4 regions of the Agrobacterium sp. DKPNP3 genome follow, and region 1 is predicted to be linked to each of the others. Evidence: predicted binding sites of a transcription regulator. Region 1 holds the regulator's gene; each other region holds the start of a gene.
The links. Region 1 encodes PhoB, which activates phosphate uptake and scavenging genes when phosphate is short. Its sites were predicted from a motif close to TGTCATNNANCTGTCAT; they were not measured.

Region 1 (3,204 bases):
GTCGAGGAACTGATCCACGAGCTGCGGACAAACTACACCATCGTCATTGTCACGCACTCCATGCAGCAGGCGGCGCGTGTTTCCCAGCGCACCGCCATGTTCCACCTTGGTCATCTTGTTGAGGAAAACGAAACCGACAAGATGTTCACCAATCCGGATGATCAGCGCACGCAGGATTACATCATGGGCCGCTTCGGCTGATACAGGCCGGCGCTTCAAAGAAACCGAACAAGACTGGTGCCGCTGCCGTGTCCCGCTCCGGGCACGGCCTGCAGGCCAAGCCGGAGGACTAGACCGTGAACCAGACAACGACCCATTCGCATATCATGTCCGCCTATGATGAGGAGTTGAAATTCCTCACACGCCGTATTTCGGAAATGGGTGGCCTTGCCGAACAGATGTGTGCCGACGCCGTGCGGGCGCTCGTGAACTCGGATGCCGCGCTGGCGCAGAAAGTCATTTCTGACGACACCATCCTCGATCACGCCGAGCGTGAGATCGGCGACAAGGCAATCGTCACCATCGCCAAGCGCCAGCCGATGGCGGCAGACCTTCGTGAAATCATCGGCACGCTGCGTATTGCAGCCGATCTCGAGCGTGTGGGCGATCTTGGCAAGAACACGGCCAAGCGCGTGATTGCGGTTGCCGGCACCGGCGTGCCGCGCAAGCTTGCCCGTGGTCTCGAACACCTGTCGGAACTGGCGCTGGTGCAGCTCAAGGAAGTCCTCGACGTCTATTCGACCCGCTCCGCCGAGAAGGCCAATGCCATCCGCGAGCGCGACGAGGAAATCGATGCCATGTACACCTCGCTCTTCCGCGAGCTTCTGACCTACATGATGGAGGACCCGCGCAATATCACGACCTGCACGCATCTTCTGTTCTGCGCCAAGAACATCGAGCGCATCGGCGACCATGCCACCAATATCGCCGAGACAATCTATTACATGACCACCGGCAGCCAGCCGGAGGGCGAGCGTCCGAAGGACGACAGTTCCAACACGCTCGGTTCGGTGACCGAGTAAGAGACAGGCAAAGCCTTGCGGAGTTCAGCATATGGTGCCCAAGATTGCAGTTGTGGAAGATGAGGAAGCGCTCAGCGTCCTTCTTCGTTACAATCTCGAGGCTGAGGGATACGATGTCGACACGATACCCCGTGGTGACGAGGCGGAAATCAGGCTTCAGGAACGTACCCCCGATCTTCTCATTCTAGACTGGATGCTGCCTGGTGTATCCGGTATCGAGCTTTGCCGTCGGCTCAGAATGCGGCCGGAAACGGAACGCCTGCCCATCATCATGCTGACGGCTCGCGGCGAGGAAAGCGAACGTGTTCGTGGCCTCGCAACGGGTGCGGACGATTATGTCGTCAAGCCGTTCTCCACGCCGGAACTCATGGCCCGCGTCAAGGCCATGCTCCGCCGGGCCCGCCCCGAGGTTCTGTCTTCGGTGCTGAAATGCGGGGATATCGAACTGGATCGCGAGACGCATCGCGTTCACCGCAAAAGCCGTGAAGTGCGTCTCGGTCCGACGGAGTTTCGCCTTCTGGAATTCCTGATGACCTCTCCGGGCAGGGTGTTCTCCCGTTCGCAATTGCTCGATGGTGTCTGGGGCCATGATATCTACGTCGATGAGCGTACCGTCGACGTGCATGTCGGACGCCTGCGTAAGGCGCTTAATTTTTCGCACATGCAGGATGTCATCCGCACGGTGCGCGGCGCCGGCTATTCCATGGAAGCCTGAGCGGATGCCATCCGACTGGCGCGTTCCATCAAAGTAATTTTCCGCGAAAAACAAAAGGCCCGAAACCGGATTGGTGTCGGGTCTTTTGTTGTGGTTGATCCCGATCCGCTCTGGTTTTGTCACAAAAAAACGGGCCCGAAGGCCCGTAGTTTTTGAGTGTCGAATGCGTGCCGCAACACTCAAGCCTTACGGCGCTCGCTTACCGGCTGATAGGCGAGTTTCGCATGGAACTTGCAATAGGGCGAAGATTCCAGCGCTTCACAGCCGCAGAAATGGAAATCGTCTTTCAAGGGGTCGCCGACCGGCCATTTGCAGGTGCGCTCGGTCAGTTCCGTCAGCGTCAGACGACGGGAGATTGGCGTGACGACGTTTCTGGAAGGAACGTAATCGAGAACTTCCGCGGTCTCGATGCCGACCTCTTCCTGAAGGGCGGTCGCGGCGTTGGAACGCGTCAGGATCCGGGCCGGTGCAGCGTTGACGCGGCCAGCAAAATTCGCCGCGCGAGGGGCAGGGGCAGCAGTCCGCTTGGGCGCTGTGCGCGCCGAAGTGACAGGACCGCCAGCCTTGACGCGACCCGGCAGGTTGAGACGGTGGACCTTGCCGATGACGGCGTTGCGGCTAACACCGCCCAGCTGCGCTGCTATCTGGCTGGCGCTAAGTCCCTCGGACCACAATTTCTTGAGCTTTTCGACCCGTTCGTCTGTCCAGTTCATGCCGCTTCTCCGCTTTTCGCGTGTATTTTTGGCAGAATCCCTCTCCGTCTCGCGGGAGTGCCGCGAGTGTGGTTTCTGCCTGATTTTTGGTGACTAGTTCCGCCGCATTGCAGTCTAGTAATTAGCGATTAACCTAGTGCCACGCAGACTCCGTGGCAAGAGTCGCGGGAATCATCTCGAATCGATTTTGCGGTTTTCCCCAACTTGCTGGCGGGTTGAGTCAGAAAGGCAACACCTTGGGTCTGGCGCCCAGCCACCTACTAGGGCTTGAGAACCCTAGGGAATACGGACTTTTGTTGACATCGGCAAGCGAAGTGACAATAGTGCCCCTGCCGCCGCGAGGCGGCATTTTTGATTTTCAGGCAAGGGATAACCCTAAGAGCCTATTGACAACCGTCTTACAGCGCATTTGCGCAAGGAGTGATACAGCCATGGCCGAAGCCGCCGCGCCATTGTTCGATACATTTGCAAGAGCCCCCCTGCGTTTTGAGCGAGGCGAGGGCGTCTGGCTGTACACGGAAAGCGGCGAGCGATATCTCGATTTTGCGGCTGGCGTGGCTGTGAATTCGCTGGGCCATGCCCATCCGCACCTTGTGGAGGCGATCAAGACGCAGGCCGAAAAGGTCTGGCACGTCTCCAACCTCTATGAAGTGCCGGGCCAGGAAAAGCTTGCCAAGCGTCTGACGGAAGCAACCTTCGCCGACAAGGTTTTCTTCACCAATTCCGGCGCGGAAGCGCTGGAATGTGCGATCAA
Region 2 (3,204 bases), on a different contig from region 1:
CGCCTTGCCGGCAAAATTCTCGGACGCGGTCAGCAGCATTTCTGCGGATATATCGAGGCCGAAGAGCTTGGCATCGGGAAATCGGCGGCCCGCCAGCAGGAGGTTTCGACCGGTGCCGCAGCCGATTTCCAGCAGCGTGCCACCCTTCGGTACATCAAGGCCGGATATGGTCCGGTCACGGCCGAGAAGGTAATATTTGCGGGTGATATCGTAGATGTGCCGCTGGTGGCGATACATGCGGTCCATGAGGCTCGCATGGGCGCTGTCTGCAAGGCTCACGTTCTCGCCAATGGTCTTCATGCCAAAGCCCTCTGGTAAATATGGAAGCCGCCATAAATGGCCGAGCGGTCCATGGCATTGAGCTCGTTCGAGCGCTCCTCGAGATAGGCCCACTGGTCGCGGATGTCAGGCGAAAGCCGGCCTTCGATGACACTCGTTTCGGCCGCCGTACGGAAGATGACACGCGCGCCTAGTGCGGCGGTGCGGCTGATCTGTGACCACAACTCGTTGAGTTGCACGTCCGTCATCCAGTCCTGTGCGTCGAGCAGGATATAGCGGTCGACGGCGTTTGCGGGCTTGCGTGAGAGAAGCTCGGTATAGGTTGCGTGATGGACGGTGACGCGGGCGGTGTTGTTACGGATCGTCTCGTAATATTCCGGTTTGAGATAGGCCGGCAGGGCGCCCTCATGCGGCTCGGGATAACGGCGCGCGAAGGCCTGCCAAGCAAAATAATTGTCGCTGAGCGGGAAGTTGCAGGCAAGCTTTGCCAGACGCTCCTTGAGGACGGACGCAACGGTACCGTCGCTGGAAAGGCTGGCCAGCTCGTCATATTGGCGCGGCGGAATGCCGAGGCCGAAAAGCGAGCTTTTGCGCTTCGTCAGCCAGCGCACCACCGGCTTGTCAAACAGCGGCGCGACCTTGTTGTCAAAAAACTGGCGCTGTTCATCGAGCGTGCGGGTCTTGGCCAATTCTGTAAGCTTCACGCCATGCAGCCGGGCCATGAGGTGGCCCGCGCCAATGAAGCGGCCCAGCAGGCCGGTGCGATAGATGTTCCGGTCGAACACCGAAATGCGCCGGCGGCCGGAAAGGGTGCGCTTCGACCAGTAGGCTTTGGTTGTGGCATCGAGATGCTCGGCTATGAAACGGTCATAACCGACGCTGTTGCTGCGGTGATTGGCGCGGCCGAAGTGGCGCACGACGTCCTGGTGCGCCGGCAGATGGCGGAAGGCGGCAAGCTTCAGCTTGTTCAGCGCGATGTGGTGCGGATTGAGGTCTACCACATCGATGCTGGCGGGGTTGCGCGACAGATAGGCGAGCATGTTACAGCCGCCGGAGCCGATGGTGACGATGCGGTGGCCTTCGCCAAGCTCCATCGCTTCCATATCGATCTCAGGGTCTTCCCAGATCTGCGGATAGACGAGGCCCGAAAAGAGGAGGCCGAAGAAGCGCTCCGACAGGCCGCTTTTGGAGAGTGCCTTGTGCTGGAGCAATGCGGACTTCAGTTTGGTATTCTTACTGAAGCCGGTCTTGGGTGCCGCACTCGTCATCTAATCACCTCTCAGTCGATTGAGAGGCGTCTACAGCCGTGACGCTACAATTTGATGACAAGGGCTGTGGGTGAAATCAGGGCACCGAAAAGACGATGTGGTCCATCGGCGTCGACGCAGTGGGCGGGACCTCGTTACACACGACGTCTTCCTCGGGCTCGACCCGAGGATCCATAATGCACTGCAATCGTGGATTCTCAGGAAAAGCCCGAGACGGAGAGAAAATTTCAGGCGCTTTTGTCACCGGTATCGAGAAGCCGGACGAATTCAGGCGGCGTCTCCAACCGAGCCAATGCGATTACTTGCGCAGAACGTGCAGCATACCCTTGCGCTTGGCATCGTAATAATAACCGCGCGCATAAAGCCGCACGGCGTTGTCGCGGTCGTTGCCTGCAACGACCCATGCGCCACGCAGATATTTGACGGCGTATTTGAGATTGGTTTCGGCGTCGAACAGGCCGGAGGCCGGGCCATCAAAGCCCATGGAGCGAGCCGTCGCGTGCCTGATCTGCATCAGGCCGAAATTGCCGCTGCTGTAGGCGCCTGGATTATATTTGCTTTCACGCTGCACGACGCGATGAACCAGATCTTCCGGCACATCATACATGGTGGCGTATTTGGTAATCAGCCCGCTCAGCTTTTCGCGTCCGGCCGGCGCGGCGTTCAGCGGCGCGGTCATTGATTCGTTCTGCCTGATGGCAGCAAGAGCAGCGTTTGTGGGCCCGGCGGCATAGGCCAGAACCGTGCTGCCCGGTTTCGGCATCGGAATGACCTTGCGTTCCGCGGTCAGTTCGGTGCCGATCGAGGGCGAGCCGGGCGGCGGCGGTGCGGGCGGGAAGTTACCCTTGACGGCAACCACCTGCGGCAAATCGGCGGCAGCGTTGTGGGCAATTGGCTTGGCAGCCGTTTCGATGGCTGCTGACGCGTGCGTCATAGTTGCCGGAGCAAGCGCCGCAGCCGTGGTCGGCGCAGCGGACGCTTCGGCGGTCTGTGCCATCTCGGTCTGCTGCGGCTGCATCTGTGCCGAGATGGCTGCAGCGGCTGCAATCTCAGAGGCTGGCGGCAGGGCCACGCGTCCGCCCTTGACGGCGACGGCAGTGGGAAGTGCTGTTGCTGAAGAAGCGGCTCCGGCTTCGGCAGTCTGAACTGTCTGTGTGGCAGGTGTACCGCCTGCAGCGGTTTCAACGGTTGCTGGCTGCGCTGATGCTTCGGCTGTATTGGTGGGAGTCACCGTTGTGATTTTCGGGCCATTGGGACCTTCCTTGGCGGCATATTCGACGCTGGTGCATGCGCTCAATGCCAGTGCCAGACCCACGGTGGAAGACAGAAGAAGTGCACTTCTTCCGCGGAATTTTCCCGAATTTCGCATGTTGCCGCCTTCGTTAGCCCGTCTCTTGATACCCCCGCGTCAAGCGAAGCAGGCAGTGACCCGTCGCGCTTTCATTAACCTATTGTAAGGATAGCGGCAAGCCGGGACGTCACAGAGGACGTTTCAGGCTGCGATTCGCCGGTAGCCCGCGCTGACGGCGCGGCCAGAAATGAAGTGTGTGCGGTATTTCGCCCTTATCTTTTTGTCACCTGACATGCGGCGCACCAGCGCAAGCGTCGGTCCGGAAAGCAGGGCCTGTACCGTGAGAATGACAAGCGTCATAAGCAG
Region 3 (3,204 bases), on a different contig from region 1:
CTCTCCATGGACCAGTCGACCGCCGTTCACCCATCGCAGCTGCCGCCGGTGCGCACCCATGTCCAGGTGACGCCGTCCAGCGGGCTGGAACGGGCCATCGTCAAGTGGTTCAACCGCACCAAGGGTTTCGGCTTCCTGACGCGCGGCGAAGGCACGGAAGATATCTTCGTGCATATGGAAACGCTGCGCCGTTTTGGCCTGACGGAGCTCCGCCCCGGCCAGGTCGTGCTGGTGCGTTATGGCGATGGCGACAAGGGCCTCATGGCGGCGGAAATACACCCCGACAACCCGGTTTCGATGGGGATGTCGCACTAATGTCCGCCCTGCCACAGTTGCTGAAGAGCGCCGTCGCGGCGCTTCTTTTTTTCGCATTTGCCAGCGCCGCGCAGGCGCAGGAACGCGTGACCTTCACTTCCGAGCCGCTGGCGATTGAGACAGCGGAAGGAAAAACATACGATTTCACCGCCGAACTGGCATTGAACGATGCCCAGCGGGAACAGGGGCTGATGTTCCGCAAGTCAATGCCGCCTGACCACGGCATGTTGTTCGATTTCGATGAACCACGCGCCGTCGCCATGTGGATGCGCAATACGCTGATCCCACTCGACATGCTGTTCATCGGCAGCGATGGCCGAATCACCCATATCCACGAAAATGCGGTTCCGCATTCCGAAGCGATCATCAGTTCCCGTGGACCGGTCAAATTTGTGCTGGAGTTGAATGGCGGCGCCGCGCAACGCTATGGCATCAAGCCGGGCGATATGGTTCGCAGCGCGCAAATTGGCAACCGGAAGTGATCCTGCCGCGTTATTGCGTTTGAATGCGCCGGACGAAATGTCGCCCGGCTCTCGCAATAATCAGTAAACCGGCTCGATATGGCTCAAAATCCGGCAATTCGAAATGGAAGCGGCAAGGTTAATGGCGATATCGATCGCCTCAACGGAGTCAGCCGTGCCTTCGAGATAAATCGTGTCGTTCTCGACGCTTGCGGAAATACGCGACTTTTCAAGACCTGATTCGAAGGCCAGTGCCGAGGTGATCGCCTGGCATACGCCTGCCATGCGGTCGCCGAAGAAGCTTTCCTGAATGCCTGACATATTGAACATGTGCGTTCTCCTTCTTATGGACATACCAACGCATGAGCGCCAGTTTTGTTCATCTCCGGTTCATCTATTCGTTCATCTTCCATTCATCTTGAAAAAATGGAACCCCCCTGCCGATCACATTTTAGGTGATCGGGAACAATTCCGTGAGGCCGGCATTACGCGCATGGGAGTTGGGAAGGCCTGCAGAGCAGGTAGAACAGGGAGGAGAATGGCATGCTGATTCATAAAACGGAGCCATGTCACCACGCCTCGTGGATGAAGCCTGTGGCGATACATCTTCCGCTTTCGGCGGCGGTGGAAATCTATAGCCCATTGGTGGCGCTCGACATGCTGATGTACCGCTGGCCCGAAGAACACGGGCCTGAATATGAGGAGGCGCGCAGGAACTGCCTCGATGCCATCGCCGGACGTTGCGATATCGAAAAGGCGAGAGAATCGTTTCTCGTTGCGAGCAGCCATGCGCATATCCTGAACGTGCACTGAAACTGACAACCATCATGAAGACTGGGCCCTTCGATACGGAGGGCTTTTCTTTTGCGCGGAACCCGATGGCCCGCCCCGTCATGATGACATGTAACTGTCACGCAAACGTTATAATCGGCAGAGACGAATTCCATGGAATCGGCGGCTGGACCGCCCCAACATCGGAAGTGGAACTGGCCCGCATGGAAACCGTCTTCGCTCTTTGCGCAACGCTGCTCATCGGCTTCAATCTTCTCGGAATCGTTCTCGCTGGCTGGCGGCTGATGCGGCGAGAGGCGGATAATGACCTTGTCAGGCAACGTCCGCCTGTCTCGGTCGTGGTCCCGCTGCGAGGGGTGGAAACCTTCACGCCGCTCACGCTTGCGCGCGCCTTCGAGCTGGACTGGCCAGATTATGAACTTCTCTTCTGCGTGGCCGACCAAGACGATCCCGTCATCGATGAAGTCCGCAGGGCTGAAGCGGCCCATCCGATGATCCCGACGCAATTGCTGACGGGTGATGATCGAATCAGTGCCAATCCAAAACTGAACAATTGCGTCAAGGGCTGGCGGGCAGCGCGACATGACTGGGTCATTCTCGCCGATTCCAACGTGCTGATGCCGACATCCTATATCACAACCATGATGTCAGCCTGGCAATCGGATAGCGGGCTCGTCTGCTCGCCGCCGCTCGGATCACGCCCGATCGGCTTTTGGGCGCATGTCGAATGCGCCTTCCTCAACGGTTCCCAGGGTCGCTGGCAATATGCGGCGGAAGCAATCGGAATTGGCTTCGCACAGGGCAAGTCGATGTTGTGGAACAAACCGTTCCTCGAAGACCATGGCGGAATTCGCGCACTGGCGGCGGAAATTGCCGAGGATGCAGCGTCGACGAAGCTCGTGCGAAGCGCCGGTCTTAAGGTGCATCTGGTTTCCACCCCGTTCGAACAGCCACTTGGCCGCCGCCACGCGGGCGAAATCTGGTCCCGCCAGGCGCGCTGGGCGCGGCTGCGCCGCGTGACTTTTCCCCACTACTTCGCCCCCGAAATCCTCACCGGTGCGTTGCCCCCGCTTCTCTTCGCCGTGGCAGCCGCCGCCATGATGGAGATGAGCCTCGTCGCAACCGCCTTTGCGGTTCTCGCGCTGATGTATGTGCCGGAACTCGCGCTTGCCGCCCTCAACCGCTGGCCTATCTCGTTCCACACGCTCCCCGCCATGATTGCGCGGGACATGGTCATGCCCCTCGTCTGGGCGAGAAGCTGGATCGGTACCGCCGTCGCGTGGCGCGGCAACGTCATGACGATAGGCACGGCGGAAAGCACGCTTGCAGGACCGCATGCCGAATAATCATTATGTTGGGAAGGATTACGCCGGAAAGCTGATATTCAGCTTTAAAATGGTCGGAGTGGAGAGATTCGAACTCCCGACCCTCTGGTCCCAAACCAGATGCGCTACCAGACTGCGCTACACTCCGCCGAGGCGATGGCTGGGGAATACACGGTTCACCCGCAGTCCGCAACAGGGAATTTCATCTTTATTGGGACAAGATGCCCTCGGGCGAAAGTGGACGGGTAAGCGGGCCCGCGCGATCCGGCTCCAAGGGGATAATCGTCTTGACTCTCAACTGAAGTCAGTCC
Region 4 (3,204 bases), on a different contig from region 1:
TGCTGAAGATGACCGTGACCTTGAGCGAGTTGAGGTAGCTCTCATCCGACAGGACGGCGGAGAAGTTTGCCAGCCCAACAAAATTGCTGCTGAGGCCGAAGGCGTCTTCGCGCATTGTCGACTGATAAAGAGCCTGGCTTGCGGGCCAGAAGAAAAAGATCACCGTCAAAATGATCTGCGGTGCGACCAGCAGATAAGGCAGGATCTTGTTTGGGAATACGACGCTTTGCACGGCGATCTCCTGGTGACATGAAAATACCGCCCGCACCTGTCGAGGCGCGGGCGGAGCAGGGGATCAGTTACTTGCCGGCCGCCTGCTTGATGGCGGCATCGCCACGCTGGACGATCTTGTCGAGCGCCGTCTTGGCGTCCTGCTTGCCGGCCAGCATCGCCTCGAACTCTTCGTTCATGATGTCGCGCACCTGTGGCAGGTTAACCAGGCGCACGCCCTTGGAGTTTTCTGTCGGGGGCTTGCCCATCATCTGGAGCAGCGGCGTCTCGCGGCCCGGATTCTTGTCGTAGAAGCCGGATTTCTTGGTTTCCTCATAGGCTGCGATCGTCACCGGCATATAGCCCGAGACCTGATGCAGGCGAGACTGGATCTTTGTCTGCGAGAGGAAGTGGAAGAATTCCGCCACCCCCTTGTATTCCGCGTCGCTCTTGCCCCCGAACACCCAGAGGCTGGCGCCGCCCGGAATGGTGTTCTGCGGCCCATGGCCCTCATAATAGGGCAGCTGGCCGATGCCGTAATTCATACCGGTCTTGATGATGTCGCCCAGACCGCCGGACGATTCGGTCAGGATGCCGCATTCGCCGGACATGAACAGCTGCTTGGCTTCGGACGTGCGACCGCCATAACGGAAGGTGCCGTCCTTCGCGAGATCGGCAATCGCCTGGAAATGCTCGACGAAGAGCGGCGCGTTGACCGCAAGCTTCACATCCGTGCCTCCCAGCCCGTTTTCATTGCTGCCATAGGAAACGTTGTTCCATGCGGCAAAGTTTTCGGTCTGGATCCAGGTGAGCCAGGTCGAGGTGAAACCGCACTGGGCGGCACCGCTGGTCTTGATCTTCTTGGCGGCTTCGAAGACTTCAGGCCAGGTCTTTGGCGGGTTGGCGGCGTCAAGGCCGGCCTTCTGGAAGACGTCCTTGTTGTAATAGAGGATCGGCGAGGACGAATTATAGGGGAAGGACAGCATGGTGCCATCGGGCTTGGAATAATAGGCGACGATGCCGGCCAGATATTCGTCCTTGTTGAAGGTATAACCGCCTTCCTTCAACACCTCTGCCACCGGCTTGATGGCGCCGGCTGCACCCATCATCACACCCGAACCGGCGTCGAAGACCTGAATGATCGCCGGCGGCTGTTTGGCGCGGAATGCCGCAATGCCTGCGTTAAGTGTTTCCGGATAGGTGCCCTTGAACACGGGCGTGATCTTGTAGTCTTTCTGGCTTTCGTTGAATTCTTTCGCCAGCGTATCCACGACCTCGTTATTGGCGCCGGTCATGGCGTGCCACCACTGGATCTCCGTCACGGCATAGGCATTCGATGTGACAAAAAACGAAAGTGCAGATGCCGCGGCAAGACGGTAGCTGAGTTTTTTCAAGGCGATTCCTCCCATTATGAAAACAGTAAAAGATACAGCCCCTTATTGCAGCTTGTCCTCCACGACACGGCTGCGGGCGACCTCTCCTGTATTAGCACTGTCGATTAAAAGCGAACTCTAACGAAAATGCAAGAGAACGTGGAACGATTAAAACGAAAGTGAAGGGAACGGATTAATTATTCCATTTTTCTCGGTCCGTGGTTTTTTCGTACGCACGTGTGGCGTTTTGCCAAGACGCACTGCCGCGTCATCACATTAGGCGATGCCAGCACTCATGGCGCTTCGCAGATGAAGGTGACATGTCATCACATGACGAGTCGAAGCTGTGGCCTTGTTTAGCTGCCTGATTGCCCGCCGCTGGAAACGACGATTGTCGTTCTGTCCGACTTTGGCGATGTCAGGCAGATATCCATCCACAAGGCGCTGCTCGCCGTGGATCATGACGATATCGTGTGCGCCGATGCCGCGAATTTTGCCTGAGAATCAGCCTCTACGCAGCCGAGGCGCTTGACCACCGCCATCCTCATCCGCCACTTCAGAAGCGGCGGCGGGATTCGACGGTGATGAAGGGCAGGGAATGGCCGATCTGGCGGTATATGCGGGCTTGTTTCTGACGGCGTTCATCGCTGCGACCATCCTGCCCATGCAGTCGGAGGCGGCGCTTGCCGGTCTCATCCTTCTGAAATCCCAGCCTGTCTGGCTGCTGGTGGCGGTGGCCAGCGTTGGCAATGTCGCCGGTTCTTTCGCCAACTGGCTGCTTGGGCGTGGCATTGAACGTTTCCGGCATGAGCGCTGGTTTCCGGTCCGGGAGGCGGCGCTGCAACGGGCGCAGAACTGGTACCGGCGTTATGGCAAATGGTCCCTGCTGCTCAGCTGGGCGCCGATCATCGGGGACCCTCTAACGGTTGCGGCTGGCATCATGAAGGAGCCGCTGCCGGTGTTTCTGCTGCTGGTCACCATCGCCAAGGTGGGGCGATATCTCGTTCTGGCGCTGCTGACGCTGAATTTTCCATAGTGTTTCGCAAGAACGGTTCGTCTTGTTTCTTCTCGCCGCCGGGGAGAAGATGGCCAGAAGGTCAGGTGAGGGGGGTAAGCTTTCCGCATATCGCTACCCTCGCCCCCTCATACCGCTGCCGCGACCTTCTCCCGGCGGGGAGAAGGCGAAAGACGTAACCGCTCGCGTGAAATGCGGGCGGCGGAGACAATCAAGCCGCCTGCCTGTCCCAGCTCGCGAATGGATCGGGCAGGTGCCGCCATGCATCCGGCGTGAATGCATCCGTATCGATCAGGCAGGCATCGAGCAGGGAGCGGATACGGGCTTCATTCATTGGATCGGAACCGATGAAGACGATTTCCTGCCGCCGGTCGCCAAAGACGGCGTCGAGATAAGGCTTCATCATATCCAGAAACTGCTTTTCGCGGGGCCATTGCTCTTTTGGAACGGCGGACCACCAAAGACCCATCTTCCCGGTACGGACCAGGGCGCCCGCCTGGCTGATCTCGCCGACATAACGCGGCCGCGTCGCCAGCCAGAAGAACCCCTTGGCGCGCACGACCCCCGGCCAGGGGCGATCGATGAAGCGCTGAAACAGCACGGGGT

Region 2: ACUTJJ_RS22730 (DUF3419 family protein) is a predicted target of PhoB. The motif match lies at 1,591-1,607, and genes of this name have one in related genera.
Region 3: ACUTJJ_RS17885 (ceramide glucosyltransferase) is a predicted target of PhoB. The motif match lies at 1,674-1,690, and genes of this name have one in related genera.
Region 4: ugpB (sn-glycerol-3-phosphate ABC transporter substrate-binding protein UgpB) is a predicted target of PhoB. The motif match lies at 1,893-1,909, and genes of this name have one in related genera.

Annotation. Positions count from the first base shown of each region.
Region 1 is NZ_JBQYSN010000006.1:36,486-39,689, forward strand. Features, by position in the region: gene pstB (phosphate ABC transporter ATP-binding protein PstB) at 1-201, shown strand, start outside; gene phoU (phosphate signaling complex protein PhoU) at 327-1,022, shown strand; gene phoB (phosphate regulon transcriptional regulator PhoB) at 1,054-1,737, shown strand; gene ACUTJJ_RS03110 (GcrA family cell cycle regulator) at 1,917-2,450, opposite strand; gene ACUTJJ_RS03115 (aspartate aminotransferase family protein) at 2,882-3,204, shown strand, end outside.
Region 2 is NZ_JBQYSN010000121.1:4,556-7,759, reverse strand. Features, by position in the region: gene ACUTJJ_RS22735 (class I SAM-dependent methyltransferase) at 1-300, opposite strand, end outside; gene ACUTJJ_RS22730 (DUF3419 family protein) at 297-1,547, opposite strand; gene ACUTJJ_RS22725 (transglycosylase SLT domain-containing protein) at 1,846-2,916, opposite strand; gene ACUTJJ_RS22720 (LysE family translocator) at 3,040-3,204, opposite strand, start outside.
Region 3 is NZ_JBQYSN010000070.1:1,324-4,527, forward strand. Features, by position in the region: gene ACUTJJ_RS17865 (cold-shock protein) at 1-315, shown strand, start outside; gene ACUTJJ_RS17870 (DUF192 domain-containing protein) at 315-797, shown strand; gene ACUTJJ_RS17875 (BON domain-containing protein) at 858-1,106, opposite strand; gene ACUTJJ_RS17880 (DUF982 domain-containing protein) at 1,320-1,589, shown strand; gene ACUTJJ_RS17885 (ceramide glucosyltransferase) at 1,772-2,914, shown strand; tRNA gene ACUTJJ_RS17890 (tRNA-Pro) at 2,965-3,041, opposite strand.
Region 4 is NZ_JBQYSN010000075.1:12,927-16,130, reverse strand. Features, by position in the region: gene ugpA (sn-glycerol-3-phosphate ABC transporter permease UgpA) at 1-232, opposite strand, end outside; gene ugpB (sn-glycerol-3-phosphate ABC transporter substrate-binding protein UgpB) at 300-1,610, opposite strand; gene ACUTJJ_RS18560 (YqaA family protein) at 2,182-2,619, shown strand; gene ACUTJJ_RS18555 (GTP-binding protein) at 2,810-3,204, opposite strand, start outside.